Roseivirga sp. BDSF3-8: one gene and its partner. The protein of the gene in region 1 interacts with the protein of each later gene in a pairwise test. Links are inferred from orthologs where the notes say so. Each region holds a gene or a part of one and is shown in the gene's direction. Other genes may lie near its edges.

Region 1 (14,718 bases):
CCGGGGCTAACATCAACTACAATACAGGTAACGCAATATTTGAGGCTACTCATGGTACAGCTCCTAAGTATGCAGGCCAGGACAAGGTTAACCCCGGCTCTGTAATCCTGTCAGGTGCTATGATGCTTGGCTACCTGGGCTGGAATGAGGCCGAAGACCTTATCTACAAAGGACTGGAGGCAGCCATCGCCAGCAAGCGTGTGACATATGATTTCGAGCGACTTATGGACGATGCCACACTACTTAAGTGTAGCGAATTTGGCCAGGAAGTAGTGAATAACATGTAATTACGGATAATATCGTAAGGAAAAGGCCACCTGACCCGGTGGCCTTTTCTATTTCAGGGGCCAAATTGAAATAGAATTAGTGTATAACGGTAGAGGCAAAGACTAGCAAATACCCCCCAGGTGCATGACTTTAATTACTATGGCCACGTTAATATCCCTTAGCCATGTTGAGCCCTCCGGTCACAAACACTCTTACCAGTGCCGCCAAACAAATGGCCACTTTAACATCAAGCTAATTCATGATATTGTACAAATATACATATAGGCGAACCCTATGGCCATCGTGTTTTTAACGATATCCGGAATTCTCTCAAACCACTTTACAATCGGGGTGTTTTGGGGGTAATGAAAAGTTATTTACCCTTGTTTCCTCTCAATATTGTCGTCTTTCCAGGTGAGGCGGTAAACCTGCATATCTTTGAACCAAGGTATAAGCAGCTTATTAATGAATGTAATGAAAACCAGGAGCCATTTGGCATTCCTTTGTATCAGGACAGTAAAATCAGCTACGGCACGGAAGTGACTCTTAATGCCATAGAAAAAGTATACCCGGACGGCCGAATGGATGTAAAGACTAAAGGCAACAGGGTCTTACACGTACTGTCTTTTGATAATCCTGCAGAAGGCAAGCTCTATGCCGGAGGCGAAGTAGAATTTGTAGAAACTGACATGGAAGCCTCCCCGGAAACAACACAGGAAATGATCAGGCTTGCTAAAGAGCTTTACCAAAACCTGAATGTGGTACAGGAAGTAAGCATATCAGATGACGTGAACAGTTTTGACCTTGGTCATAAAATAGGTTTGTCTGTAGAACAGGAATTCGCCCTGCTCCAAATAGAAAAAGAAGAAATACGCCAGCTATTTATTATAGCTCATCTCAAAAAGGCCATTCCCATGCTGATGGATATTGAACGGACCAAAGAGCGCATTAGAATGAATGGTCACTTTCGCACCTTTGACCCGCTGGATTTTTAGGATTTTTCTTTTTGCCTTTCACCCGCTACTTTTGAGTAGGAAATGGAAAATCAGATATCCGCATTCGGCGAGGTCCTTCTATTTATAGTAGGTGCCATTATTTTCGTGGCAGGCGGCCTCGTTACGGCCTGGCTGGTGCGCCCTCACCGGCCTAATGAAGAAAAGCTTACCACCTACGAGTGTGGGGAAGATCCTGTTGGCTCCGCATGGGGCCGGTTCAATGTCAGGTTTTACGTTATTGCCCTCGTTTTTATTCTCTTTGATGTAGAGATCGTGTTTCTTTTTCCCTGGTCGGTAGTATTTGGCCAAAAGGAACTCATAAGCGAGACCAACGGCCTTTGGGGATGGTTTTCATTAGTTGAAATGTTCCTCTTTATCGGTATCCTCCTGCTTGGTCTGGCTTATGTATGGGCTAATGGCTTTCTTGACTGGGTAAAGCCTGCCGTAAAGCAAACCTCACATGACTCACCGGTACCTGCCGAGCTTTACGACAACCTGAATAAGCAGTACGAAGCAGAAAAAATTAAGGAAGATGGGCCTACTGGATAAGGAATTTAATAGCGGCGGCGTAGTGGTAAGCCGGGTGGACGACCTTATCAACTGGGCTCGCCTGAGCAGTCTGTGGCCTATGGGCTTCGGTATCGCATGCTGCGCCATCGAGATGATGAGCAGCTATGCCAGTGGCTATGACCTGGACCGCTTTGGCGTGATCCCCCGCCCTTCGCCCAGGCAGTCAGATGTCATGATAGTGGCAGGTACGGTTACATTTAAAATGGCCGATCGTATCCGGAGGCTATATGAACAGATGGCAGAGCCACGCTATGTGATCTCCATGGGCTCATGCTCTAACTGCGGAGGTCCTTACTGGCAACATGGCTACCATGTGGTAAAAGGAGTGGACCGTATCATTCCGGTAGATGTTTATGTGCCAGGGTGCCCGCCGCGGCCGGAAAGCCTGATAGGAGGCATACTGAAACTGCAGGAAAAAATACGCACGGAAACCCTGATGGCTCCCGCTGCCGCAGAGGCTATTCTGGCTAAGAAAAGGGAAGCTCAGGCAAGCAGCAAGACAGCAGAGTAAAGTACACAACCAGCCATAAAGGCAAGAAAGTTACTACGCCGCTCTTCGGGCAGCTCTTCTTTAAGGGTGTTTAATATCACGCCTCCTGATACAACGCCAAATACAGCCCCTATACCCAATGGGGGGAGGTTAACCCACTGCCCCGCAACCCAGCCTGCTATTATGGATAAGGTTAGTATATACCTGCCAACTCTTCTATACCGTTTTTGATAATGATCATGCAGCCCAAAATCATTTATTACAAAATGAAAGGCCATTGCCAGCAGATAAAAGATTAGCTGTTTAAGGGTATGCTCATTCCGGTGCACAAGTAAGTAGCCTATAAGCGCATTATACAGAGAAAAACTAACAAGATGGATGTAAAATACGCGGCCTGACACCTCTCGTTGATCATCCTGACGTGCAGATACTTTACTCAACTTTGCCGCACGCTCCAATCCGTAAAAGATGGTAAGGCCAGCCAGACTCAGGAGGTAGAGGTGGTGCTGGAGGAAGCCTTTGCCTTCATAGTGAAGCTGCCACTCTTCTAACTCCGGCATCACGTGGATAAATACATAAGCCACTGAAATACCCCCGCCAAATGAAAGCCACTTGCTACGGGGAATCATGGATATGAACCTTAGCTTTCCAGCAAATAAATGTACCAGTGCCAGCACAATTGCTCCGGAGAAGGTAAGCCAAAACTCTCTTTCCATGGCTTGCTAACCGCTCACTCTTACTTTTAGTTAGCTTGAATTGAGATTATTCCGGCTTCAGAAGCGCATTCATGCCGCACTCCGTTTATTTGCTGGCCTGCATTCCTTATTTTTGATCATGCAATTCGACAACATTTGTGAGCTCCTGAAGCGGGAAGCAGGCCAGGAAGCCATTACGGCCACCGACACTACTTCAACACCGCCCACCATCACGATACCTCCTGCGCTGCTACTATCAGCAGCAGACTGCCTCTACCGCCATCCGGACACTTATTTCGATTTCCTGAGCTGCCTGACTGCCCTGGATAATGGGCCCTCCGCAGGTACAATGGAAGTGATCTACCATTTGTATTCCATACCATTCGATCATTCCGTAGCTCTGCGTGTAGAGGTACCCAGACCAGCCGCGCCCGGGGAGTTACCTGCCGTACCTTCAGTAAGTCATCTGTGGAAATCAGCCCTGTGGCATGAGAGGGAGGCTTTTGACCTGGTAGGTATTCACTTTGAAGGGCATCCTGACCTAAGGCGTATCCTGCTACCCTCAGACTGGGAAGGTCATCCGCTGCGCAAAGATTATGATGAGCAGGAATATTATCATGGCATTGAAGTTAAATACTGATGGCAAACCCGATCCAGTACACCTACGACAAAAGGCATCTGAATAACTCGGAGCCTAATAAGTTTACAGAGGGGCATTTACAGGATGGTGAAATGCTCATCAACATCGGGCCACAGCACCCCAGTACGCACGGCGTACTACGGCTGGAGGTGATCACTGACGGTGAGATCATTACTGAAGTAGTGCCTCATCTGGGCTACCTGCACCGGTGTTTTGAAAAGCATGCAGAAAACATGCCCTATAATCAGACCATCCCATTTGTAGACAGGATGGACTACCTGGCAGCCATGAATAGCGAACACGCTTTTGCCATGGGGGTGGAACAAATGCTGGGTATTGCAGATAAAATTCCGGCGCGCGTAGAGTATATCCGTGTGCTGGTTTCAGAACTGAATCGCCTGGCCTCACACTTTGTGGCCATTGGTACTTATGGCCTCGACATCGGCGCCTTTACCCCCTTCCTGTGGCTGATGCGCGACCGGGAACATATTCTCCGCCTACTGGAGTGGACATGCGGAGCACGGATGCTCTATAATTACATCTGGGTAGGAGGCTTGTTTTATGACCTCCCCGTGGGCTTTGAAGAGCGCACGCGGGAATTTTGCCAGTATCTTTTGCCTAAGATGGCAGAAATGGAAAAACTGGTAATTGAGAATAAGATATTCGTCGAGCGTACTGCTAATGTGGGGGTGCTTTCCCGGGACCTAGCTATCAATTACGGAGTTTCCGGCCCTATGCTGCGGGCCAGTGGCCTTCGCTACGACCTCCGAAGGGTGGATAAGTACTCTGTATACCCCGAACTGGACTTTGACATACCGGTGGGGGAAGGAGCCATGGGTACTTTAGGTGACTGCTGGGACCGTACCTGGGTAAGGGTAAGAGAGTGCCATGAGTCTATCCGTATCATCAGGCAGTGCCTGGACCGGCTGCAGGGGGACCTGAAACGCACGAGGGACTTTGACCCGAGGGCACTGGTACCAAAAAAGATCAGGCCTAAAAAGCAAGACCTCTATGTAAGGGCTGAAAACCCTAAAGGTGAGCTGGGCTTTTACTTCAGGGCAGATGGCAAATCTGATATCCCCCTTCGCTGTAAGGCCCGCAGCCCCTGCTTTGTTAACTTGAGCGTACTTTCGGAAATAAGCCGCGGCTCAATGGTGGCCGACCTCATAGCCATTGTGGGCTCCCTGGACATGGTACTGGGTGAAGTAGATCGCTAAGACGCAACTTTTCAGCCTGCCTCAGCTTATAATAGAAGGATAAACCACTAGCACTTTTATACATGAAAATACTGACTGCGGCACAAATACGGAAGCTGGATGAATATACGATAGCCAATGAACCCATCAGCAGTACAAACCTGATGGAGAGGGCAGCGGCAAGGTTTACAGACCGCTTTACCCTGAGTTATGGTCCGGACAGCAAAGTGGCTGTACTTTGCGGGCCCGGAAATAACGGCGGAGACGGGCTTTGCATTGCGCGCATGCTTACCAGGCTTGGGTACCAGGTCACTTCCTATGCTGTGCGCACCAGCGATAAAGGCTCTGAGGACTTTAGCATAAACCTGCGCCGGCTGGAGGATATATCTCCTGTAAAGGAAATTCGGGACGAAGATCATCTGCCGGACCTGTCGGCTTTCGATGTACTCATTGATGGTCTCTTTGGTTCAGGCCTTTCCCGGCCGGTAGAAGGGCTTTTTGCCTTAGTGGTAGAGCGTATGAATAGCAGTCCCTCCCCTACCGTCAGTATTGATATACCTTCAGGCCTGTACAGTGACGAGCCCTCGCCTGACGGTGCCATAGTCAGGGCCAGTCAGACATTTACCTTTCAGGTGCCAAAGCTCGCCTTTATGCTTCCTGAAAACGGCCCTTATACAGGCCACTGGGAAGTAGTAGAAATAGGTCTCCATCCCGAGGCCCTGGCCAAGGCGGAGACTGACAAGGTGCTAATCACCCGGGCTGAGATAAAAAGCTTCCTGCAACCCAGAGGTACATTCAGTCATAAAGGTAACTACGGTAAGGCATGCATTATAGCAGGCAGTAAAGGTACTATGGGTGCGGCTGTACTCAGCGGACTGGCCTGTCTGCGCAGCGGGATAGGCCTGCTCACTTTACATATTCCCTGCTGTGGTTATGATATTATCCAGACCAGCCTGCCGGAGGCAATGGCTAGTTGTGATATTTCTTCGGATCACTTCAGCTGTCTTCCCGATCTGGAACCTTATACGGTCATAGGTGCCGGGCCCGGCATCGGCACTTCCTCTGCCGCCTGCAAAGCGCTCCGTGAGTTACTCACCAATGTAAACGTGCCGATGGTATTAGATGCAGATGCCTTAAATATACTCAGTGAAAACAGGGAGCTATTAGAGCTACTGCCGGAAAACACTATCCTTACTCCCCATCCTAAAGAGTTTGAGCGATTAGCCGGAAAAACTGAGAATGGCTTCGAGCAACTGGAACGTCAAAAGGAGTTTTCTAAAAAACACAAGGTCATCGTAGTGCGAAAAGGAGCCCATACAGCAGTGAGTATTCCGGACGGCAGGGTTTTCTTTAACAATTCAGGAAACCCTGGCATGGCCACAGGTGGATCTGGAGATGCTCTCACAGGCATTATTACCGCTGCGCTGGGTACATACGAACCCTGGCAGGCAGCTATTCTGGGAGTACATCTTCATGGCCTGGCAGCAGACCTGGCTCTGAAAGAACAAAGCCAGGAATCTCTTCTGCCAACCGATATGATTGACCATATTGGCAGTGCCTATAAAGTCCTGTGGTCCTGATGAAAATACTACGCTCGCTTTTCCGCTTCGTACTGTTTGCCCTGTTATGTTTTGTACTGCACAGCCTGTGGCAGGTCATTATCTACAGGTATATTCCGCCACTTTACACCTGGCATATGGTCGGCGTATGGATAGAGCAGGGTTCGGTGGAATATGCATGGTTACCAATGGACGACATTTCGCCCTGGATGGGAGTGGCTGTAATAGCCGCTGAGGATCAGAAGTTTCCTGAGCATAATGGATTTGACATAGAGGCCATAAAGGAGGAGATAGAGAAGCGCCGCAAGGGACAAGGAAGCCGCGGGGCAAGCACCATCTCACAGCAAGTATCAAAAAACTTATTCCTCTGGCATGGAAAAAACTTTTTCAGGAAAGGGTTAGAAGCATATTATACTGTCTTAATTGAAATGCTTTGGCCTAAAGAACGTATCTTAGAGGTCTATTTAAACATCGCCCAAATGGGGCCTGATGTTTTCGGAGTTAAAAAAGCATCCGAACAATACTTTAAAAGGGAGGCGCAAGATATTAGCATTCAGCAAGCTGCCTTGCTTGCGGCAGTGCTGCCAAATCCCGTCAGGTTCTCTGCAGCACAACCTTCATCCTATATTAACCGTAGAAAAAATTGGATCGTGCAGCAGTCATATCAGATCGGAGGGAAAAAAATTCTGCAGAATTTATGAAATCCGGTTCGGTTTTTGCTCCTAAATAAACAGGATAATATTAAACGACCATGCGTATCGAGAAAATACTACTTTCGCTTACATTCGGGTTTGTACTCCTCTTCGCAGGCACATCTGTATCCCATGCGCAGGAAGTTTTTCCCCAACCCGAAGCTCCCTATTCGCAGGTGAAGGAAACACGTGGTGTCATGCTGTACCCCAATCCTACTGAAGATTTTCTGAAGGTCTCTTTGGAAGATTTGGATTTGCAGGACCCTACCTTTGAGGTATATAGCATTATTGGTAACAATCTACAGTTAGATTATGAGCTTAATCCTAATGGTACGTACAGCATAGATGTAAGAGGTATCAGGCCCGGATACTACATTTTGATTGTACGGGATCGCGGATCGCTTTTCAAACAAGCCATGCGATTCAGAAAACAGGAAATGTAACACTGTATTTAAGAATATTAACATAAGGCTACTCTTTACAGGGTAGCCTTTTTCAATTTACCGGGGTCTGCTTCAAGTAAGAAACCCCCATATAGCCCCGGCAGATTCCGAAGAAAGTAAATTGACATTGTACTTCTCTCTCCTTTCTGAAAAGACTTACACCAATGCAACTCGTGTGTAATCCCTCCCCTGCACGACTTTCATCATATCTTCATATATAATCTTTCTTAGTAAACCTAAACACCCAATCCCTTTGTGCTAATTGCACTTTTTTGAATGAAATTCTTACACACATCCATATAAAGGAGTTCCTATATCGATTTTCCCACTAAACCCTCTTTATATTTAAGCATTAGAAAGATATCATTATTTGTATTTTTCAAATGAAAAGTATTACCTGACTTGAGCCAGGCGATACTGAACCTAAAAAAAGCGGAAGAAATATGCCTCTACAAGCAATATCCGGGACGCTGGGTCAGGAACGGGCCCGGCACCTGCTCCGGCGTCTTACCTATGGCCTCCGGCCTGGCCAGGTAGAAGCCTTCGCTTCACTGCAGATCGGTGACGCCCTCTCACGCCTGATGGACGGGCTGCAGGAACCTGCACATCCACGGTTACCTGAGGATCCGGAGGGGGGCATGCCGTCTGAATACGAGTGGGTAACTATAACGCGTGCAGATACTGAAAGGGACCACGTGCTAAGAAGCGCTCTCTTACGCTGGTGGACAGGACAAATGTACCGGGACGATACTGCCCTTGAAAAACTGGCTTTTTTTCTTCACACCATTCATACCACAAAATCTGAAACCGGAGGCAGCAGCCGGGACCTGTACTGGCAGAACGCTCTTTTTCGTCGCTACCTGATTAATGACCTGACTAATACGAGCACTGAGTTTAACCGCTACACTCATCTTATAGCTAAGGTGATAGTGGATAACAGCATGCTGCACTTTCTGGATGGCAGACTGAATGTGAGAGGCCGACCGAACGAGAACTTTGCCCGTGAAATGTTCGAATTATTTACCATAGGGAAAGGGCCTGTACGGGGAGCCGGTGATTATACAACCTATACTGAGGCTGATATCCGGGAGGCGGCCAGGGTGCTGACGGGCTGGACAAGTGTGAACTGGGGCACACCGGAAGCTTTTGAGCCTGATGTAGCTACCGGCCTTCCTACAGGCAAAGCCCGGATAAATGAGGACTCAGGTAACGCTACCAATCACGATAATGAGGAAAAAATCTTTTCCGCCTCATTTAATCATACCATCATCACACCTATGGCTGATCCACCCACCGCGGAAAGCATGGAGGATGAAATTCGCCAACTGGTGGAGATGATTTATAACCAGGAGGCAGCGGCCCGCTATTTTATCAGGCGACTGTACAGGTTTTTTGTGTACTGGGATGTAACCGAGGAAACCGAACAGACGGTTATTGGGCCGCTCGCGCAAACTTTTATGTCGGGTGGGTATCGTCTACGACCTGTTCTTGATGAGCTCTTTTCCAGCGAACATTTCTTTCAGGCAGCCCCTGGCCAGGGGGATGATAAATTCGGCGCCCTTATCAAATCTCCCCTGGAGTTAACTCTGGGCACATTACGGTATTTTGATGTCGAAATACCGGAAATAAATACAGTCGAACATAATGAGGTAATGGGCACCGTAATAGGGGAAATGGAGGACATGGGACTGCACCTGATGAACCCTTATGATGTGGCAGGCTATGAGGCTTACCATCAGGCTCCCGGTTATAACCGCAACTGGATCACGACGAATACACTGGCAGAGCGCTACGCATTTATCCATAGGCTACTTTCCGGACAGATGCCGCTAGTGATAGACCTGCTGGCCTGGGCAGATGACCCCGGAAGCGGAATCACCGATACCATGGCTACTACAGCAGTGGACATAAACGGGCGTAACTATGCCCTACAATTAGTAGAACATCTGGCAGGGCAATTATTGCCTTTTTCCGATCGGGACACAGCCATCACCGCTGAACGCTACACTTACTTTGGTGAATATCACCTGGGCGGCCTGGAGTGGGAAAACTGGGTTTTTAATTGGCAAAACCGTAACGGAGGCAATATGGACATCATGACGGACGCTACGGAGCGACTGAAAAACCTGTTTAATGCACTGATGCAATCACCTGAATATCAGCTATTCTAGGCAGAACTTAACCATTCCGCAATATGAAGAGAAGGAGTTTTTTACGAAATATCTCGATAGCTGCAGGAGGTACACTGCTGCTGAATGGCATTCCCCTTAAAGCCTTGAGTGGCACTCCCAAGCTAGCGCATACAGCCCGGCTCAGTGGCAATGGCCGCGCCCTGGTATTGCTGCAGCTACATGGAGGAAATGATGGGCTTAATACCTTCATCCCGCTGAATCAATATAGCGAATACTATAACATGCGGCCTAATCTGGCCATACCAGACTCAGGCAATCGAGGCTATATTCCGCTGGACAGCACGCTGCCAGACGAGAAGCAATTGGGACTGCACCCTGATATGGTGGCGCTAAAGGAGCTTTATGATGAAGGCAGGGTAGCCATATTGCAGAATGTGGGGTATGAAAATGTAAATGGCTCACACTTCAAAAGCCGTGATATTTGGTTTGGAGGCGGGGGCTTTGATGACCCCGTAACCGGCGGATGGATAGGCCGCTATCTGGAACTGGAGCATGCAAAGAACCAGGGGCTGGATTGGCCTACCGACTTTCCGCATGATGGCATGCCTGACCCACTAGGACTGGAATTTGCCAATGAGGTATCACTGGGCTTCCATACGGATGACACCGTACCTGCTGGACTGAGCATCCCTAATCCAGCCACCTTCCTGAACCTGGTACAGGAGCTTCCCGGCTATAACGAAGAGTTGATGTCCGATCCCAGGGGCTTTCCCGCTGATGGGATTCGGGATACATTATACGGCCGTGAACTGGAGTGGATACTTAATATTGAAAAAGACACGGATAAGTACGCAGAAAGGCTTCAGCAAGCCTACCTCGCCGGAGGAAACAGCACGGTAAACTACCCAACAAAATACCCCTTCTCCGCTCCGGGCAACAGCCGAAACAACCCGCTTTCGGCCTACCTTCAGATTATTGCTCGCCTATTGGCAGGGGGCTGCCAGACCCGGGTATTCCTGGTACGAATCGGGGGCTTCGACACGCACGTAAATCAGGTGACTCCTTACGATAATACAATGGGCAAGCATGCCGCCTTATTGCATCATGTCGCCAGTGCCATGCGTGCATTCCAGGATGATCTGCGTGCCAGGGGACTGGAAGACAAGGTGTTGAGTGTAACCTTCTCTGAGTTTGGACGTCGTGCACTCGCTAATAACAGTTATGGCAGTGATCACGGTACCGTCGCCCCTATGATGGTCTTTGGTAACCGGGTAAACCCTGGTGTGATCGGTAACAACGCTGACTTGAACCGGGTGCAGGAAAACAATGGCAACCTGCCTGACGGAGCCGAGGACGTGATTGATTACCGTACAGTATTCAATACGATCCTGCAGGAGTGGTTTGAAGTAGATTCATCGCAAATACCATTGGTATTGCCTTCATTGGCTAATGGCTCGCAACCGGGTGTGGAAGATAAGCAGCTATTGTTTAGCCAGACCATTACCGGCACCAATGATTTTATAGCGGGACGCTATAAGCTAAACACCTGCTACCCAAATCCTGTGAAAACTGAAACGGTATTTTCTTTCCGGATTAATAATAGTTTGCCTGTACAGTTAAGCCTATATGACTTGCAGGGCCGGAAACTCATGGATGTCGTTAACAAGCCTCTTCCACCTGGTGATCATGAATACCGTTCGGATCTGAGTCACCTGCCGCCAGGAACCTACCTGTATCGCATCTGTGCAGGACCTCTTCAAGACACGAAAAAACTTATTAAGCACTAAGCATGAGGGCGATGAAAGTTAAATTATCTATTAAATATAGTCTATCTCTGACTACCCTGCTTATCTGTTTCCTACTGGGTGCTCATGTTTCTCATAGCCAAGCAAGGAAAAACAGCCGTAAAACCGTAAGCTCCAACCAGCGTCTGATGCAAAAGAGTCCGTTTTTTGACCAACAGTGGTGGATAGGATTCAAGGGTGGCCTTACGGCTTCTAAGATGGTGCCAGGTAAGCGGCACTCTGTTTTTACTGCTACACCGGGCAGCAGTGATGGTCTGCTTACGGACTTCACCAAAAACTACGATAGCTACCTGTTTGATCAACCAGGCACCACTATCGGGCTGATCGGCAGTTTTTCTTTCTGGAAAGGTATTACACTGAGCCTTCAACCTTCTTATTCGCGCTACAATGCCGCCTATCAGAATGAATACCTGTGGCGAAATGAGAATAACCTGGATGTGTGGATAGAGCAGTCCCACTACCTCTCTCTCAGCTACCTGGAGATTCCCTTATTGGTCCGTTATGATCTGTACCGGGGCAAAGTAAGGCCTTATATCCAGGCAGGAGCTTATTATGGCCACTTGGTTAAGGCAGATAAACGCATGGAGGTAAAAAGCCGTGACGTGGTATCAGGAGGACAGGACATACTGGAAAATAGCGCGCCAAGTATTGGGGCAGAACATCTGTTTATCAGAGATAACGTCGGCTGGATAGCTGGCGGTGGCTTTAGCTATGATCTGGGTAACATGCGCGTAGGCCTTGAGGTCAACTACCGGCAGGGGTTAGAAAATATCACAAACCGGCCTAACCGCTTTACGGATGACCGGCTGGCAGGTGTAGGGGATGTAATGGATGACATGACACTGCAAAGCTGGGACGCATCATTTCACCTGACTTTTCCACTCAAGTTTCTGGATACCGGTTCCTTTGTTCCCGGAAGACCCTAACGATCATGAAAAAGACATTACTTTTTATTCTTACCTCTGCTTTGTTTCTGGCCTTACAGGCTTGTGAGATCAGCGATAATGAGGTAAAGCCCACAGATCCGGTAACGAGAATATTCGAGACGGGAGACTTCGAACGTAACTACGTACCTATTGATATTCGCCAGACACCTGACGGTGGGTATCTGATGCTAGCTTCTGTGGCGTTGGCGGACTCTGACTTTCAGGGCATATACTTATTTAAAGCAGACAAAGAAGGTTTGGTGGAATGGGAACACCTGGCGGATAATTATGTAAACCCCGTATCGGAGCTGCTTCCGGACGGCTCAAACGGGACTTTATTCAGACTGGTAGCTATGGACAAGCTGCAATTGGGCACTCATCTGCTCAGTGTGGACGTAAGCGGAGGGGCCTCTCTGACTTCAGTAGCGTATTATCCTGAAATGGTATATCCCCTTGCCGCAGCCCAGGTAGGTGGTGGATACGCTTTTCTGCACTGGGACCAGGAGAGCAAAAGCTCGATGAAGCTTACCCGGCTCAACGGTTCTACTGTGCAATGGAGTCGTAGTTACGATATTTATGAGGATGTGGAGGCTCGAATCATGGCTCATTTGACACGCCAGACCCAGCCGGTGGTGCCTTTCCGTACCGGAACTGTGACCAGCGGGGTTTTCTATTTTAACGGCTATAACAATTTCACTCTCTCACTTACATTCGTAGATGCCAATACCGGCGACCAGATAGGTGTGCTGAATGGAACACGCTATGCCTCGGGCATTATGCAAATAGCGCCGATGGCCGAAAATAAACTCGCCCTGGCCCGCTACCGTGAGGACGGAAGTATGGTGTATGCCCCCGCGGCTCCGGTAGATACGAGAGGCACGGCTACAGCAAGGGACCTGCCGGGCAATGCCCTGCCTGAGCTTAGCCCTTACGCTCAGGTATTTATAAAAAAGGGTTCAGTGGATGACCAAAAAATAGTGCTCTATGCTTCGACTACCCGAAACGGGCGTATCAGCTTATTTGCCTATGATGAAGGGGGCACGCTGCTAGGCACGCGCTACCTGGGAAGTGGCAACCGCTTTGAGGCGGGGGGAGTGGTGTTTACAGATGACGGAGGACTGGCTGTGCAGGGCCGCACGTATGTGGCAGGCAGGTTTGCCAGGCTTTGCCTATTTAAACTATCTCCAGATGATCTAAAGGAAATTGCCGCGGGTGTTTCTGCTCAGTAACTCTCTCTGCGGCATAAAGGGAGAGGCTGGTAAATACTGGCCTCTTTTTTTTGTGTTTCACTGAGGCTTTTACAAAAAAGGGGCTGTCTCAAAAGTAGTAAGGCCTTTTTTGATGCCACACAATATTTGGAGAATTACTTCCAGGCACTCTGCATAGCGAAGTCGGACGCGACCCGGTACCAACTTCGCCTAAATGGCAACCCCGGGACCGAAGACGGCCCGGTACAACCCGCTGGTAGTTTCCCTAATTCAAAATTATATTTTGACTAAAAAGAAAGAGGCTGCCTTTTGAGACAGCCTCTATAATATTCAGCCTATACGCGCTATTAGTAGCGGTAGTACTCGGGCTTGTAAGGGCCAGCCTTTTCTACACCGATATACTCGGCCTGCTCTGTGCTAAGCTCCTCAAGCTCTACCCCGATTTTCTCCAGGTGAAGCCTGGCCACTTTCTCATCAAGGTGCTTAGGCAGTGTGTAAACAGCATTCTCATACTTGTCAGAAGCAGTCCACAGTTCGATCTGAGCCAGGGTTTGGTTTGTGAATGAATTAGACATTACAAACGAAGGATGACCTGTAGCACAACCAAGGTTTACCAAACGGCCAGAAGCCAAAAGAATGATATCATTACCATTGACATTGTAAAGGTCAACCTGAGGCTTGATGGTATCACGGCTATCACCAAAGTTTTTGTTCAGCCAGGCCACATCGATCTCGTTATCAAAGTGTCCTATGTTACAAACTATGGTCTTATCTTTCATGAGCTGGAAGTGCTCACCCGTGATAATATCTTTGTTACCTGTAGCAGTCACCACAATGTCGGCTTCCTGTACGGCGTCTTTCATTTTCTTCACTTCGAAACCATCCATGGCTGCCTGAAGGGCGCAAATAGGATCAATCTCAGTAACGATCACGCGAACACCGGCACCACGGAGTGACTGTGCAGAACCTTTACCCACATCTCCATAACCACCTACTACGGCTACTTTACCAGCAAGCATAACATCAGTGGCACGACGGATAGCATCTACAAGAGACTCACGGCAACCGTACTTGTTATCAAACTTAGACTTGGTTACTGA
Region 2 (14,831 bases), 1.2 Mb from region 1 along the record:
AAATACACGGATTTTGGCCAGGTGATTGAAACCGACAGCAGCACCTATGCTTTTATGTGGCACCCCGGACAGAAGAATTATTCTTTTAAAGCCTTTTACGGCCTCGGCAAAGCAAAAAACTGGGATAATTTCCGTGAAGCACTTTCTTATTACAGCTATCCCCCTCAGAACTTTGTATATGCGGATAAGGAAAATAATATAGGAATGTTGTGCGCCGGAAAAATGCCCTTAAAACCTGCCGGTTATGCAGGCGGGCTGCTGGATGGTACTCAGTCCGTAAACTGGGAGTATATACCTATCGACAGCCTGCCGCAGGTTTATAACCCTAGTAGGAATTTCGTGTCTTCCGCTAATCAGGAGCCTGTCAATAACGGCACCTACTATAACTTTCACTGGGCCAAGGACAATTTCAGGGCTAAAAGGATAAACCAGGTGCTGAGCAGCACCGAGAAAATAGAGGTTCAGGACCTTAAAGACCTTTTCGAAGACCAGAAGGATCTTTCCGTAGCCTTATTGCAGCAACTGCTCATGAAGTACCGGCTGGATGCTGCCAGTCCCGTAAATGATGAATTCATGAATTGGAATGGTACCATGGAAGCAAATGGGTATTTGCCTGTAGTATCAGAGCTTATACGCAAGCATATAGTAGAGGAAGTGACAGGCAGCGTAATTGCGGCCTATGGACTGCCTGAGGAGTCCCCGGTATGGACCCCCTCATTCAAACAAATAGGAGAGTACTTTATAGAGAATGATACCCTTACTCTCGACCATACCTTCCTTATGGGCAGAGGTATATTAACGGTAGCTCTTCAGAAAACTGATTCTGCTTTGCATAATAAATACGGAGATGACTGGAGGAAAAAGGCAGATTACGGTACTGACTCTGAAGTGCTTATAAGTAATATTAGTGGTATTCCCGGCCTGGGGGCAAGGGTGCCTGCTTTTGGAGGAAATAAAAATACTGTGAACGTCCATTCTAATGTTCATGCCGCATTCAGGTCTATGGTAATTATGAGTGAGCCTGTACAGTCCTACATGGTACTGGCCGGCGGACAGAGTGGTAAATGGAATAATGCAAACTATAGAGACCAGTTGGGCAACTGGAAAGATAACGACATGCGAAAAACCCAGTTTTCCAACCGGGAAAGCCAGCTCAGGGGCATAACCCAGACGATAAAAATACTTCCCAAATGAAAAAATATCATTATACATATATTGGTTTAGCACTGATAACACTAGCCATATTTGTACTGGCACCTACTCACCTTCTTTCTACTATCGCTTTTGTAGGGGTTGGGTTACTGCTCACAGTTACAGGACTGCACAAAGGGAGTAGTTTTAAGCTCTTTTTAACTGTTTGCTTTTCTGTTGTAGTGTATCATTTTATGTTCGTATACAATGATCTCTTATATGTCCGAGATGTCATGAGCAATTTAAGATTGCCTGTATTTAGCGGTCATTTAGGTATTATACTGTTCAATATTATCCATGCTTTCCTATGCATGTACCTTGGAGTGTCAGCTATCCGGTTATTCAGAAAAGAAAGAGCTTTGTAGCTCAAATAGCCCAATTTGATGAAAGTTTATTAGGAATTTTGAACTGACGAGTATTATTATCAATCCTATTACGTAATTATATTCCTAATAGGCAAAAATTTGCCTGGCCCTAAAGGTTAGGGGGTTCTCTATTAAAAAAACGCGTGTATCTATCATGCACCTGAAAGCCGTAGAAAAAAATGTACTGAAAATTCAAAGTCCACCTTCCCAAACTCAAAACTTTCACTTTTCAATAGGATTCAGATTGCGTTTAGTGCAATCAGCTAGATGTAGAATTGTAACACAATCCGGAAATTTCGTCCTTTCGCCCCGATGTCGCAGGTCTTCAATTGTATCACAGGAAACTCGTAATAAACAGGGTGGGGCCAAACTAAGAAAAAGAATTAATTAGATGCGTTAAGCCAAAGGCTCATAGCCTAAGTGCATCTTATGCTAGGTCAATCACTCTGAAAAAATTAGTACTATAATAGAGTTTAAAAACACAGACCACCATTAGTGCCAGCGCCTCGCTGGCACCTCGCTCCTTAGAGCGTCATTCCGCACCGGAGCAGATAAATACTCTTACCAAAGGCTTGTGTCATCTACCCTTCGCCATGGTCCCCGTCATGCGACGGGGGCTGGTGCATGAAAAAAGCCGACCCTCTTTCGAGAATCGGCTTTTATTGTTAGTGGAGTCGGCGGGAATCGAACCCGCGTCCGGATAAGGAAACCACTATGCTTTCTACATGCTTAGTTGCCTTTAAATTGTCGGGGAGGGCTGACTGGCAACCGGTCTACCGTTCCCTTATCTGCTGAGTTTTCGCCACAGACTAGCAGCATTGCCTGTGACTAGATCCGTCGATTCGACACCCCAGGATCCAGACGGACAGATCAGCGTCTGGCGGGATGTGGCCCGGGAGCGTTGTTACGCTCGACCGTTTAAGCCTGTAATCTTGCTATAAAGCTAAGATTAGGCAGCCATGGCGTAATTAGATTCGCCAATTATGGTTTGAGAGTTTTTGATACGGATAATACTCACAACATCCGGCATGCTTACATGCGACCTGCACTTACCGTCAAAACCGGTCGACCCCAGGTCTCAGTAGAATCTACAAAGTAAGGGGGTTTTAAGTTCACCTGCAAGTGTTAAGGGCTTCACGTTCATTCTATTTCTTTTATATTTGCCCCGAATATGAAAACCCTGTTTTATCTACTTACGTGGGGCGTTTGCCTCTTTATCGCTATTCCGGCTACCGCACAGATACTTAATGTGGAAAAGGACCGCCTGGAAGGGGACAGTACAGACTACTTTCTGGGTGCCGTAGGCCTGCAACTGAATCTGAACAACCGGGCCTCTACGCCTGAGAAGGAGATCGTGTTTACCCAATTTAAAGTGGCGGCTAACGCTGCGTATATCGGGGATAACCATGACTACATATTGCTGGGTGACCTGGATTATAACACAGTGACGGATGGTCCCCTTATCAGTACCGGCTACGGCCACTACCGGGTGCACTGGCTGAAGAAGCATACGTTAAGCTACGAGACCTTTACCCAGTTTCAGTATGACCAAGGGCGGGGGCTTGAGCTTCGCTACCTGGTAGGGGGCGGCGTAAGGCTGAGCCTGGTGGATAATAAAAATACCAGTTTGCACCTGGGAGTGGGAGGCATGTATGAATATGAGCGGTGGGAGGTACCTGAGAGTGAGCCGCGCTTTACTATTACCAAAAACCTGCTGAAGAGCAGCAACTATCTCAGCTACAGACAAAAAATCAGCAAGACCACCGACTTTAACATGATCACCTACTACCAGGTGGGCTATGATCCTGAAGATAATATTTACCGTAACCGCGTGAGCGGTGAGGCTAACCTGATCCTGAAGATATCTGAAAAGCTAAACTTTACTACTTCCTTTACCTGTGGCTACGATCAGAATCCGGTGGTAGACATCCGCAAGTTTGTATACGAGCTTACTAACGGCATACAGTTCAGGCTATAACACAGGTTTGCGGGGCTATGCCGGCTCCATTTCTACTTATAAGGAGTGATGTAGTCCGGATAAAGCCGTTTAAGGCTTTTTTAACATAAATTAAGAGGGGGAATCCTTCAGGATTTACTAATTTCGCCAGGAATAACGTACCAATAACATGTCAAAATACCGGCAGATCAATAACCTTACGGGGTGGATCGTATTCGCTATTGCCACGATTGTTTATACTTTATCTGTAGAACCTACCGCCAGTTACTGGGATTGCGGCGAGTTTATTGCCTGCGCCTTTAAGCTGCAGGTGCCACACCCTCCGGGGGCTCCCTTCTTTCTGATGATGGGCCGTATGTTCTCCCTGTTCGCCCCTGATCTGGACTCGGTGGCGCTCATGATCAACATGATGTCGGTACTCGCCAGTGGCTTTACCATTCTTTTCCTGTTCTGGTCCATCACTCTGATCGGCCGCAAACTGGTAGGGATTAAAGATTTTGCCCAGGCCACTACCGGTCAGACCTACGCGCTTATGGGAGCCGGTGTCATTGGTGCCCTTGCCTATACTTTCTCAGATACTTTCTGGTTCTCTGCCGTAGAGGCGGAAGTATACGCGATGTCTTCATTCTTCACTGCTTTTGTGTTCTGGGCGATTCTCCGCTGGGAAGTAGTGGAAAATGAAAGCCAGGCAAACAAGTGGCTTATCCTTATTGCTTATATGATCGGCCTTAGTGTGGGGGTACACCTGCTAAACCTGGTGACGCTGCCTGCCCTGGCGATGATCTACTACTTTAAGCGCCACACGTTTAGCTGGCCCGGTCTTATTGCCGCGCTGGCCATCAGCGGTGCCATGGTTATCTTTATCATGTCCGGCATCATTACCGGCCTGCCTGGCCTGGCTGGTGACATGGAGATATTCTTTGTGAACAGCCTTGGCCTGCCGTTTGGCTCCGGAGTAATCTTATTTATACTCCTGCTGGTAGGGGCATTGGTTTACGGTATTTACATCACCCAGGCAAAAGGCCTGGTTACCTGGAACACCCTGCTGCTTGGCTTTGCCTTTATCCTTATTGGCGACATGAGTTATGCCATGGCCGTGATCCGCAGTAACCTGAATCCGCCGATTGATCAGAATAACCCTGAAAACATTATCAGCTACCTGTCTTACCTGCGCCGTGAGCAATATGGTGACAGGCCGCTCTTTTTCGGCCCCTACTATACGGCGGAGATTGTGGAGCGTGAAGAGGGACGCGATGTGTATGTAAAAGGCGAAGAGAAGTACGAAGTAGCTTACTCGCGCCCTGAATATAAGTATGACCCTAAGCAAAGCACAATCCTGCCTCGTATATACAGCGATGCTGAGAACCACGTGCAGGCATACCAGTCTACGCTTGGCCTCAGAGATGGGGAGGTTCCCGGCTTCGGGGACAACCTGCGCTTCATGTTCAAGCACCAGATAGGGCACATGTACCTGCGCTACTTTATGTGGAACTTTGCCGGAAGGGCAAGCGACCAGCAGGATGCAGGCTGGCTAAGCCCTGCAGCGGCCTTTGAGGATGTGCCTGACGAACTGGCTGAAAACAAGGCGCGCAATAACTACTTCATGCTGCCCCTGATACTGGGGCTGGTGGGACTTTTCTTTCACCTGAAAAGGGACGAGAAAAGCTTTGCGGTTGTAGCCATGCTCTTCTTCCTTACAGGTGTGGCGCTGGTGCTGTACCTGAACTCGCCCCCAATTGAACCGCGGGAACGTGACTATATTTACGCAGGTAGCTTCTACGTATTTGCCATATGGATAGGCTTTGGCGTGCTGGCTATCTGGAACCTGATCCGCAAGACAGGAGAGAAACCTGCTGCCATCGGTGCTACGGCTGTGTGTTTAGTGGTGCCGGTGATCATGGCCACGGAAAACTGGAACGATCACGACCGCAGTGGCCGCTTCTTCTCAGTGGACCAGGCTAAAAACTACCTGGCCTCTACGGCTGATCAGGCGATCCTCTTTACAGGTGGTGATAATGACACCTTCCCTCTCTGGTACATGCAGGATGTGGAAGGCTACCGTACGGATGCGCGTGTGATAGTGGGTACCTACTATAATACTGACTGGTACATCCAGCAGACCATGCAGCAGATGCAGGACAGCCCTCCGTTCCCCTATACGCTAAGCTATGAACACTATGCACCGGGGGTAAACGACTTCGTGCTGGTAAGGGAAAATCCCAAGCTGGCAGCCGGTATCAATGCAGAGCAGTACCTTAAGCTTGTAAAAGAGGGTAGTGACTTTATCAAGCAGCGTGCACCCGGGCAAGGCGAATACACCATCCTGCCGAGCCGTAAACTTTACATCAACGTAAATAAAGATAAGCTCATAGAGAACGGTATTGTGTCGCCTAAACTTCGCGATAAGATAGTAGACCGTATTGAATTTGAAGCCAAAGGCGGGGCGCTATACAAAAAAGACCTGGCCCTGCTGGATCTTATTGTAACTAATAATGCACAAGGCTGGACGCGCCCTATCTACTTTACCAATACCTCACGTATGGGACTTTCCTATACGCTGGAGGATTACCTGGTACAGGAAGGTAATGCCTACCGCCTGCTACCGGTGAAGAATGACAGGCCTAATACGGATATGGTGGATACAGAGCGCATGTATGATAACATGATGAACAAGTTTGCCTTCCGCAATCTGAACGACCCCGGTGCCTACTATAATGACGACTACATGAAGTCGGTTGCCAATAACCGGACAAGCTTCAATGAACTGGCGGCCGCGCTGATCAATGAGGGTGACTCAGCCAGGGCAAAAGAGGTGCTGAACTACAGCCTCGAGGTGATGCCTGATAAGGCGGTACACTATGATCTCTCTACTGTTGAGACGGTAAGACTTCTTTTCAGACTGGGAGAAAATGAGATGGCCAATGAGATCGCTCGTACCTATGGTGACCGCCTCATAGACATGCTGGAATACAACCTGGACAACGGAGACCTGGGAATGGTAACTCAGAGCTACCTGTACTACTTCGACAGGCTTATAAGGTCTCTGGCTGCCAGTGGTAATGATGAGCTGGTAAAGAGCTACAGCGAAGAAATGGACCGCATTTACGGCAAGTTTCAGAATACACGCCGCTAAAAAGGCTTTGTACATATAAAAAGGGCTGGTAGTTTTCGTAACTGCCAGCCCTTTTCTGTTTTATTTCTACACCTGCCTTTACAGGACTCCCTCCTATGAGGTGAATCAGCTCTTATGTAAAATGTAAAAGAGATCGAGTGCCTTATCCGGTTTTTCCGTCAGGTAATAATCCTTGTGTGTAATGCTCATCACCAGGCTGTCATCAGAAGACTTGAGCTTGTTACGGTTCATTCGGTTCAATATCTCATAAGGTACCCGCAGAAAGGGGGCCGGTAGGCGGTATTGCAGGTTAAACACATCCCAGCGGGTAATTTTGCGTACACTGCGGCGGTTTAGCTCATGGTATTGCATCACTTTATTATTTCCTGCAATGCCCATGGCCTCCACTTTGTCAAAAATGCCGTTTGCAAGGGCTTTAAGCTGCTCCGGTGTATACTCGCGCTCATGCCATGGGTTACGGGTGAGTGTCTGGCGGATGTTGGGGGTGGAAATAATAGCAAAGCCCCCCGGTTTCAACACACGGTATATTTCTTCCAGAAAACGACGATCGTCTTTGATATGCTCAATCACCTGGAAGCTCACGACGCGGTCGTAAGCGTTATCTTCAATGCCTGTGAAGGGGGGCACCACCGCCTGCCGAAAGGATACGTTGTCATATTTTTTGCTAAGCCGCTCGATCAGCGTCGTGATCTTGTCCAGTGCCGTATAGGTACGCACCTTTGGGGAGAGCAGCTCCACGCCGCGGCCTTCACCACAGCCTACTTCCAGCAGGTCACCCGCTACGCGGTCCTCTGCCACATAGTATGCTTTTAACAATCGCTGGTGGATGGGGTTGTCAGCAGGTAGCTTGTCAGACGTTATTTCAGTTGTATAAATTGCCATTAGCGCCTTTTTTCCTGAAAATGAATATCAAAAGTACGGGAAAATTTCAAATATCGTTTTCCTAGTGAGCCGAAATCCATATTTTAATAGCCGTTCATTTTTACCTTATTTATGATTACCAGGTCAATTTCCTGTTTTTTATTAGTCTGTATCACTTCAGTGGCCGCCCTGGGCGTTCAGCCATCACAGATCAATCTGAAGGAACGGTACAATCCCGACAGGCATATCAGCATTAGCCACCGCGTACTGGACAATGGGGATAGTCTTGAGATATGGATGGAGGTATTACTCCACCGCAGAGGGGAGGACCTCAGCTACTATACTCTGATGCAGGAGGAACTCAGTGACTATTCTCAAAATATCACTTTTACTGATACAGTTGATATCAGTACCATTACTCACACCGCCACCGAAAACCGCCACGTGCTGCGGTGGTCTGTACCAAAAGCCGATGCCCCGGCGCTGCTCTTTTTCATATTTGACCATAAGAGCCGGGAAACGAACTACTATCACGATATACTGCTGGATGAACGCTACGTAATCCTGCCCCCCTATGCCGTTTCCGATGAGCAGGGCATTCCTCTGTTTTCCTCATGGGTATCAAGTGGCCAGCCATTCGGGGTGATCGGGGCAGACACATCGGCCCTTCTGAGTACGCGTTATGCGTTTGATTCCCCCCCGGCCGACCCGCCCATGAAAACAGAACAGGACGAAGTGAGTGCGACCATGCAGATAGACTCTACATTTTCCCTTGATGTGAGTAGCACTCACACTCTCGATACAGAGGGCCTTTATTATTTCCGGAAAAAAGACAGTGGGGCTATGGGGGCCTCCCTGCTCGTGCAGGATCCTTACTTCCCCAGGGCCCGTACCATAGAGGCTATCATTGGCCCGCTTATCTACATAAGCACCGCTATGGAACGTACTGCTCTGGTAGGGTCTCTTGACAAGAAACAGGCCCTGGATAATTTTCTTATGGATGCCACCCGTTCGCCGGAAAGGGGTAAGTGGCTCATGAAATACTATTTTCGCCAGGTGGCGGAGGCGAATGCGCTTTTCACCACCTACAAAGAAGGCTGGAAGACAGACCAGGGGATGGTATACACCCTTTATGGCCTGCCGGATGCTGTATACCGTACTGAAAAGGGCGAAGAATGGGTATATGAGAAAACTGAGGAGATGTCAAAAATCCGTTTTAACTTTGCCCGAATTAAAAACCCCTACACAAACCGGCACTTTGTGCTGCTGAGAAGCAAAAGTTACGAAAGGCCCTGGTTTACAAATGTTGACTTATGGAGGAAGGCCAGAAAGGACCTGTAAAATACGGCGAGGAAGGCAATCGCAGAAAAAAGTACAAAGAGCCTGAAAATATGGTGTTCGGTACCCGCGCCGTGATGGAGTCTATAGAGGCGGGTAAGGAGGTGGATAAGCTCTTTGTGCAGAAAAATCTCAGCAATGACCTTATCAAAGAACTGATCCAGACGGCCAGGCGCTTCCATATACCCGTAAGTAAGGTGCCTGTAGAGAAGCTGAACCGCTTCACCCGCAAGAACCACCAGGGAGTGGTGGCCTTTTTGTCCGCCATCACCTATGCCTCACTTGATAACGTAATCGACAAAGCCTATGCCCGTGGGGATATGCCTCTGCTGGTAGTACTAGATCGCGTGACTGACATACGTAATTTTGGTGCCATTGCCCGCTCTGCAGAGTGTGCGGGAGCCCATGCCCTTGTTATCCCTGCTAAGGGTAGCGCAGCGGTCAACAGTGATGCTGTTAAGACCAGTGCCGGCGCCCTCAATCACATACCCGTATGCAGGGTAGATAACCTGCGTCGTACGCTCATGTACCTGCAGGATACCGGCATTAAAGTAGTTGCCTGTACTGAAAAGGCCGATCACATGCTTTACGATGTCGACTTTACAGAGCCTGCGGCTATCCTTATGGGGTCCGAGGAAGACGGGATAGCTCCCGAGCTTATACAGCAGTCTTCTGATCATGTCAAAATTCCGCTTTCCGGGCAGATCGGCTCGCTTAATGTATCTGTAGCCACTGCCGTCAGCCTCTTTGAGGTAGTAAGGCAGCGCGGAGGCTACGAGTAAGCCTGAAGGCCGAAGGACCTCCTGAGCACACCCACAAGGTACAGGCGGTCCTTTACCGGTATTTCCAAAATAGTGTACATGTAGTCCAGGTAGTTTTTTAATACAGGCCAAATGCCCGCTTCATCCGCCCCTTTCACAGTGTAGGTAAATAACTTATCGCTCCCATCCAGCGCAGATAGTTCATCAGAGATAGCCGCCAGGCCATCTGCCCAGTGGTCGAACAATGTATTATCGAAGCGGATTTCCTTATCGCTTATAATTGCCTGCGTAAGCGCGAACAGGTCCGGATCGGCTTCATTCACATTACCCACCAATTCCTTCTGCAGTTTCTTTTTTTCATAGCCCCAGTCCTGCGGCCCCAGGTAACCATCCGGGTTTATTGCCTCCGGGTACCAACTGCTAAACAAGAAGGTAGTAAAATCATCAACCTGCTCAGAGCCTATGCCCATTTGCACACAGAAGACCGGAAAAAGATAGGCCGCCTGGCTCAATGCCTTTTCATGCCACTTAGCTCCCGCATCCATTTGCTGCTTAAGCATGGCGGCAATGTCAGTCACAAGCCCAAAATACTTGTCTGCCACGCTTTTCGCTTCACTGCCTCCATATATCAGGTACATATGAGGTTCTGTGCTGTATATCACAGGCTTATCCGGCAAGGCAGCTTTAAAAATATCTGAAGGCCTGGTATCATTCGCTTCCGGTTTCGGTATTACAACCCCCAGCGACCCTTGTCCCTCTTCAAAAGCCTTCAGGTACATATCCGGGTACTTCTCCCTGATAGTCATAATTTTCGCAACAGATTTTTGCCCTGTGTCGGAAAAGTATACGCCGGGAGCTACTAATTGAATTGCCTCGGACTGAATTGTATCCTGCTCATCCGGCGGCTCGTGCCCCTTTAGCATCGTATGGTATGACTTAACCCTGCCACCGAATTCATTCGTATGCGCCTCCGCAAGCCTCACCAGGTCGCTGAAATCGCCTCTTTCGATTCCTGATTTGAGTGCCTCAGAAAGCTTTTTAGTGTAGTCCGGATAGACAGCATCCAGCGTACGGGTAGCCCATTTGCCCCCCATAGGCCACAGGTTGTGCCCCAGAAACAACAGGTTGTTCAGGCTGATAATGACCTGATTGGCTGTAAAAAATTTCTCTGGTGCAGGTTTATCTCCTTCCAGGTCTTCCAGCAGGTGGGTTATTTCTATCAGGTAGCGATAAAGCCTTCTTCGCTGCCCCTCTTGCGGCGGGCCCGACAGGTATACAGCCTCCGCCCATTCCTTAATGTGCTTCAGGTAGTGATCCTTATCCTGCAGGATTATACCGGAGTGCAACATCGTAATGTAAGCTCCGCTGTTAAACATGGTCTTTTCCAGGAAATAGGCAGGCTTGTGATAGGGCATTTCGATCAGTTCCACCGTATGCCCCTCTATCTTTCTACCCGATATTTCAGGGACGTTCACCCGCTCCGTAAAGACCATCAGGTCGATATCCGAATCGCTCGTTTGCGTATTGGTGGCATAGCTACCGGCCAGCAGCACAGGCAGGCCCGCAAAATGCTTTTCGATCAGTGACGGGATAAAGGGTTGCATAGAGTCTGATTTCATAGGTTCAAACGAAAAGAGCGACTCCCGGCCGCTCTATTTCTATATTTTCTATCGCCGGATTAACAGCAATTAGACCTATCTGAACAGTTGATTGTAGGGCAATCATCCGTGTAGGGTACATAGCAGTCAGAGCTTGCACCGCATTCGCGGCTATAGTCATAATCGAAGCCACTAATGCCTCCACCGCCGCGGATAGTCTTTCCTAATTTATCTTTAGAGTTAGTTACAAAACTCTTCAACTCCAGATTTTTTAGCTTAAGCTTTTTCATAAAAAATTATTAGTTATTTGAAGAAGGCAAATTATAAGCCATCCGATGGAATAAAAAGCTTAATTCATTTTTTATGGAAAAAAGATAGGTGTTTGACCATTCAATGTACAGTCATAGTTGATGTTGGCTGACCACAAAAATAAATTGTCACTCCTGCCGGGCATTTCATAATTAAAAAAAATGGAGGCCGCGGCCTCCATTTATACGTTCCACGCAGAGCCTATTACTTTCTAGCTTCACCATCTGCACCGAAGCGTAACCTCGCAAAACGCTGGTGTTTGCCACGCTCGCCAAACACCACCATCTCGTAATCGCCCGTTTGCTCACAAACCTTAGGCCGTATAAGTACGCCCGCTTCTTTATTAATGAAGAGTGGCTTCTTTTCGAGGTTGCCGTTTGTGTCCATAACACCCAGCACCACTACCGATTTACGTTGGTTATGGAACGTTTTCAATCTACCTGGTTCCGCATCCAGGTTATCCCGGTGGTCATTAAAAACAAAGTACAGTTTATCACCCGCTATCGTCAATGCATAACTGCTGAAGTAGCCTCCGTCATCCGTTGTCGTTTGCTCCTTGGGTATCTTGTGCGCCCATTCAATATTGCCTTGCGGATCAATATTCACCACCATTATATCATGATAGTTGTAATGGTGTATGGTTCTCATCCCACCGTTAACTGTTGGGGTGGTGGTCACCGTAACAAAGTATTGTTCGCCTACCAGTACCACACCACCGTCTGCCCGCCGGATCAGGTCTCTCAGGTCAAAGTTTGGTAACTCTACGTTTTTTCCTTTTTCTACCCGTTTCTCCACCCGGCGCGCCTGTCTGTTGCGCATGTTTTCTGTAAGGAAGCCCGTATCAAATGCTTTCAGGCTCTGCTTGATTACCTCGCCGGATCTGTCATCTATCGTCATGTAAAAGCTCCCTGATATTGAGGTAGGTGAGTCTTCTGAATAGAAGCCGGCCAGTATGAGGTCACTGTTTTCGCTTACCGCCAGTTGCATATCATTGAGAAATTTTCCCTCTATGCCCACTTTATACTCCTGTACATCAGTGCCCCCGTTTCGGTAGCTTAGTATGTGATATTTGTAGTTTGCTTCACCCCCACGGGAAAGCCTCCTGCCTTGTTCAAACTTCCGGCCCAAGAGATAAACATTACCTGCATCGTCTACCCGGTAGCGCATAACATCAAACTCCTTATCGCTATATGGCAGTGTCACCTCTTTAGACCACAGCTTATTCAGGTTTTCGTCAAATACCGAAAAGGCAAACTTCTCATAATCCCTCCTGTCATAAGGCATAGACTGATATATGAAAAGCTTATTTTCATTAAATGAGATCACATAGTCAAAGAGTCCGCTGTTACGTTTCGAGTGGCCTTCAAAGTCAATCTCTCCCAGAGGTATCCTTTCACTGGTCACCATTAGGCTTTTCTTATCCAGCTCCTCAAGAAAAAGCTGCTTTACCCGTGCGTCTTTATCTGTATAGGTAGTAAAAAGTAAAAGGCGGTCCTGAAAATACAGCACTCCTTCCATATCCAGCTTGTTACCCTCATGCTTCATTTCAAGCATTTTACTTTTGGTAGGCTTCATGTCATTATCAAAATGCTCGATTAAGTAATGAGGCCTCATACCCATATTAGAGCCAAGTAAAAATGTAAGTCCGGCACCCCTTTCCTGCCTCTTCAATACATAAAAGCCTGTTTCGTCGTAGCCCACAATGTCCTCAAGGGTGTTTGTGCCCCTTTCCTCCAATTTCGGACTCCAGGATATTTCTACATTTTCGCTCATTGACCTCTGTGCTGTTGCCTGCAAGGTCAGCGTACTCAGAAGCACAGCTACTACAAATTCCTTCATAGGTGATGATTTTTATTTATGCAATGTAACTCGATACGCCTACTCCTCTTGCTATCCTGTAATATATTAGCCTTTATTATATGGACTGGCATAACCTGAGAACGTATGGAGAATAAAGTAAATTGTAGCAAAATCCGAGCCGGATATATTGATGGTGAGTGGCTTACAAGCCATTAAACTGAAAGTCGGTCATTAGAAGACTGGAAAATTTTCAGAGCAATTATTTGGAACCAATTAATCTTCTACTACCTTTGCATTCCCAATTGCATAATAGGTGCGATTAAGGGCTCTTAGCTCAGTTGGTTCAGAGCACCTGCCTTACAAGCAGGGGGTCGCTGGTTCGAATCCAGCAGGGCCCACTTTATTGTTTCATTTTCTTAATACCACTCTAGTGGTACCCAATTTATTGGGGCTCTTAGCTCAGTTGGTTCAGAGCACCTGCCTTACAAGCAGGGGGTCGCTGGTTCGAATCCAGCAGGGCCCACATACTAAAGCCGATTCTCTCAAGGGGATCGGCTTTTTTTATGCCAAACCCCGTCGAATGACGGGGTCCCCATCTAATCGCAGAACTTTCACCTATGAGTGCATTTATTTGGATGTGCACCAGTGCAATAGGGGGAGAGGCCCAGTTCTTGGAACAAACTACCAGCGTAACGGTGCAGCAAAAAGGCTGCTGTAAATCCACTGGATTTATTTACCGGAATACTTGATTGTATATTGCATTATCACAATATTGCTTTTATGAAGGCAAGACTATTTTGTTCGTGTCTTCCCTAAAAATTCCTTTACAAATCTTCGTGTCTCTCTCGCTTATTCTACGCTACTCCTTCGCTTATCCTGTACCTGCCCTATACTCATCCTTTTACCCGTATTCGATTTAAGCTTTAAGAATCGTCGAAATTGTATTATGATGATATTGTTGATTACTGCCTCACCCCTTATAGATTAAAGTATGAGTATCGTGTTTAGTTACAAAGCCCCTATAGGCTACTCTTTCATACAGCCTGAGACCTAATCGTCACTTCAAATTGTAGCTGGCCTATTCCTGATGCCATTAGAAGCCGTCAGGATTACAGGTCTGCCATCCATAATCAGTATAGTATGCTCACGCTGAGTCACATACCCACCCCTATTACCTATCAGGGTACAGCCATCATTTAAGGTTACCGCCAGAGTTGATTTTGTGGAGATGAAGGGCTCGATAGCTACCGTAGTATTTTGCTTGAATCGTTCCTGGTTAGCTTTAACCCGGCAATTCAAAATATTCTCCGGCTTTTCGTGCAAGCTTCTGCCCACCCCATGGCCTGCCAGATTTTATTATTACTCCGAAACCTGCTTTTTTCCTTCCTTTTCTATCAGGTGCCTGATTTCAGACACCTTGATGCCTCCTTTAATGTGGTGAATGGCTTTATGCAGGATTCGTTTGGAAGCATTTACCGGCGGTAGATGATTGTGCACGTCTTTACCTATTACAGAAGA

The links.
Region 2: the proteins of AB9P05_RS05885 (region 1) and rlmB interact in binary tests that used the Escherichia coli proteins (3 or more experiments, as listed by UniProt). The link is inferred for Roseivirga sp. BDSF3-8 from one-to-one orthologs.

The regions. Positions count from the first base shown.
Region 1 is NZ_JBGNFV010000001.1:1,468,580-1,483,297, forward strand. What follows is about bases 4,299-7,184. They hold AB9P05_RS05885 (NAD(P)H-hydrate dehydratase), read left to right. Parts: upstream 4,299-4,936; coding sequence 4,937-6,433; downstream 6,434-7,184. Other genes in these bases: AB9P05_RS05880 (NADH-quinone oxidoreductase subunit D), read left to right, coding at 4,299-4,874; mtgA (monofunctional biosynthetic peptidoglycan transglycosylase), read left to right, coding at 6,433-7,113; AB9P05_RS05895 (T9SS type A sorting domain-containing protein), read left to right, coding at 7,164-7,184. Outside these bases: icd (NADP-dependent isocitrate dehydrogenase), read left to right, coding at 1-287; AB9P05_RS05855 (LON peptidase substrate-binding domain-containing protein), read left to right, coding at 633-1,262; AB9P05_RS05860 (NADH-quinone oxidoreductase subunit A), read left to right, coding at 1,305-1,811; NADH-quinone oxidoreductase subunit NuoB, read left to right, coding at 1,795-2,343; AB9P05_RS05870 (hypothetical protein), read right to left, coding at 2,316-3,038; AB9P05_RS05875 (NADH-quinone oxidoreductase subunit C), read left to right, coding at 3,157-3,657; more of AB9P05_RS05880, read left to right, coding at 3,657-4,298; more of AB9P05_RS05895, read left to right, coding at 7,185-7,547; AB9P05_RS05900 (DUF1800 family protein), read left to right, coding at 7,991-9,718; AB9P05_RS05905 (DUF1501 domain-containing protein), read left to right, coding at 9,742-11,466; AB9P05_RS05910 (outer membrane beta-barrel protein), read left to right, coding at 11,478-12,410; AB9P05_RS05915 (hypothetical protein), read left to right, coding at 12,416-13,639; ahcY (adenosylhomocysteinase), read right to left, coding at 13,966-14,718. UniProt on the Escherichia coli protein: Bifunctional enzyme that catalyzes the epimerization of the S- and R-forms of NAD(P)HX and the dehydration of the S-form of NAD(P)HX at the expense of ADP, which is converted to AMP.
Region 2 is NZ_JBGNFV010000001.1:2,711,199-2,726,029, forward strand. What follows is about bases 7,725-10,723. They hold rlmB (23S rRNA (guanosine(2251)-2'-O)-methyltransferase RlmB), read left to right. Parts: upstream 7,725-8,820; coding sequence 8,821-9,627; downstream 9,628-10,723. Other genes in these bases: AB9P05_RS11155 (GWxTD domain-containing protein), read left to right, coding at 7,725-8,848; AB9P05_RS11165 (nucleotidyltransferase domain-containing protein), read right to left, coding at 9,618-10,723. Also shown: AB9P05_RS11130 (cyclic peptide export ABC transporter), read left to right, coding at 1-1,194; AB9P05_RS11140 (DUF481 domain-containing protein), read left to right, coding at 2,728-3,534; AB9P05_RS11145 (protein O-mannosyl-transferase family), read left to right, coding at 3,683-6,646; AB9P05_RS11150 (class I SAM-dependent methyltransferase), read right to left, coding at 6,752-7,528; more of AB9P05_RS11155, read left to right, coding at 7,640-7,724; more of AB9P05_RS11165, read right to left, coding at 10,724-11,225; AB9P05_RS11170 (pinensin family lanthipeptide), read right to left, coding at 11,285-11,494; AB9P05_RS11175 (hypothetical protein), read right to left, coding at 11,718-13,352. UniProt on the Escherichia coli protein: Specifically methylates the ribose of guanosine 2251 in 23S rRNA.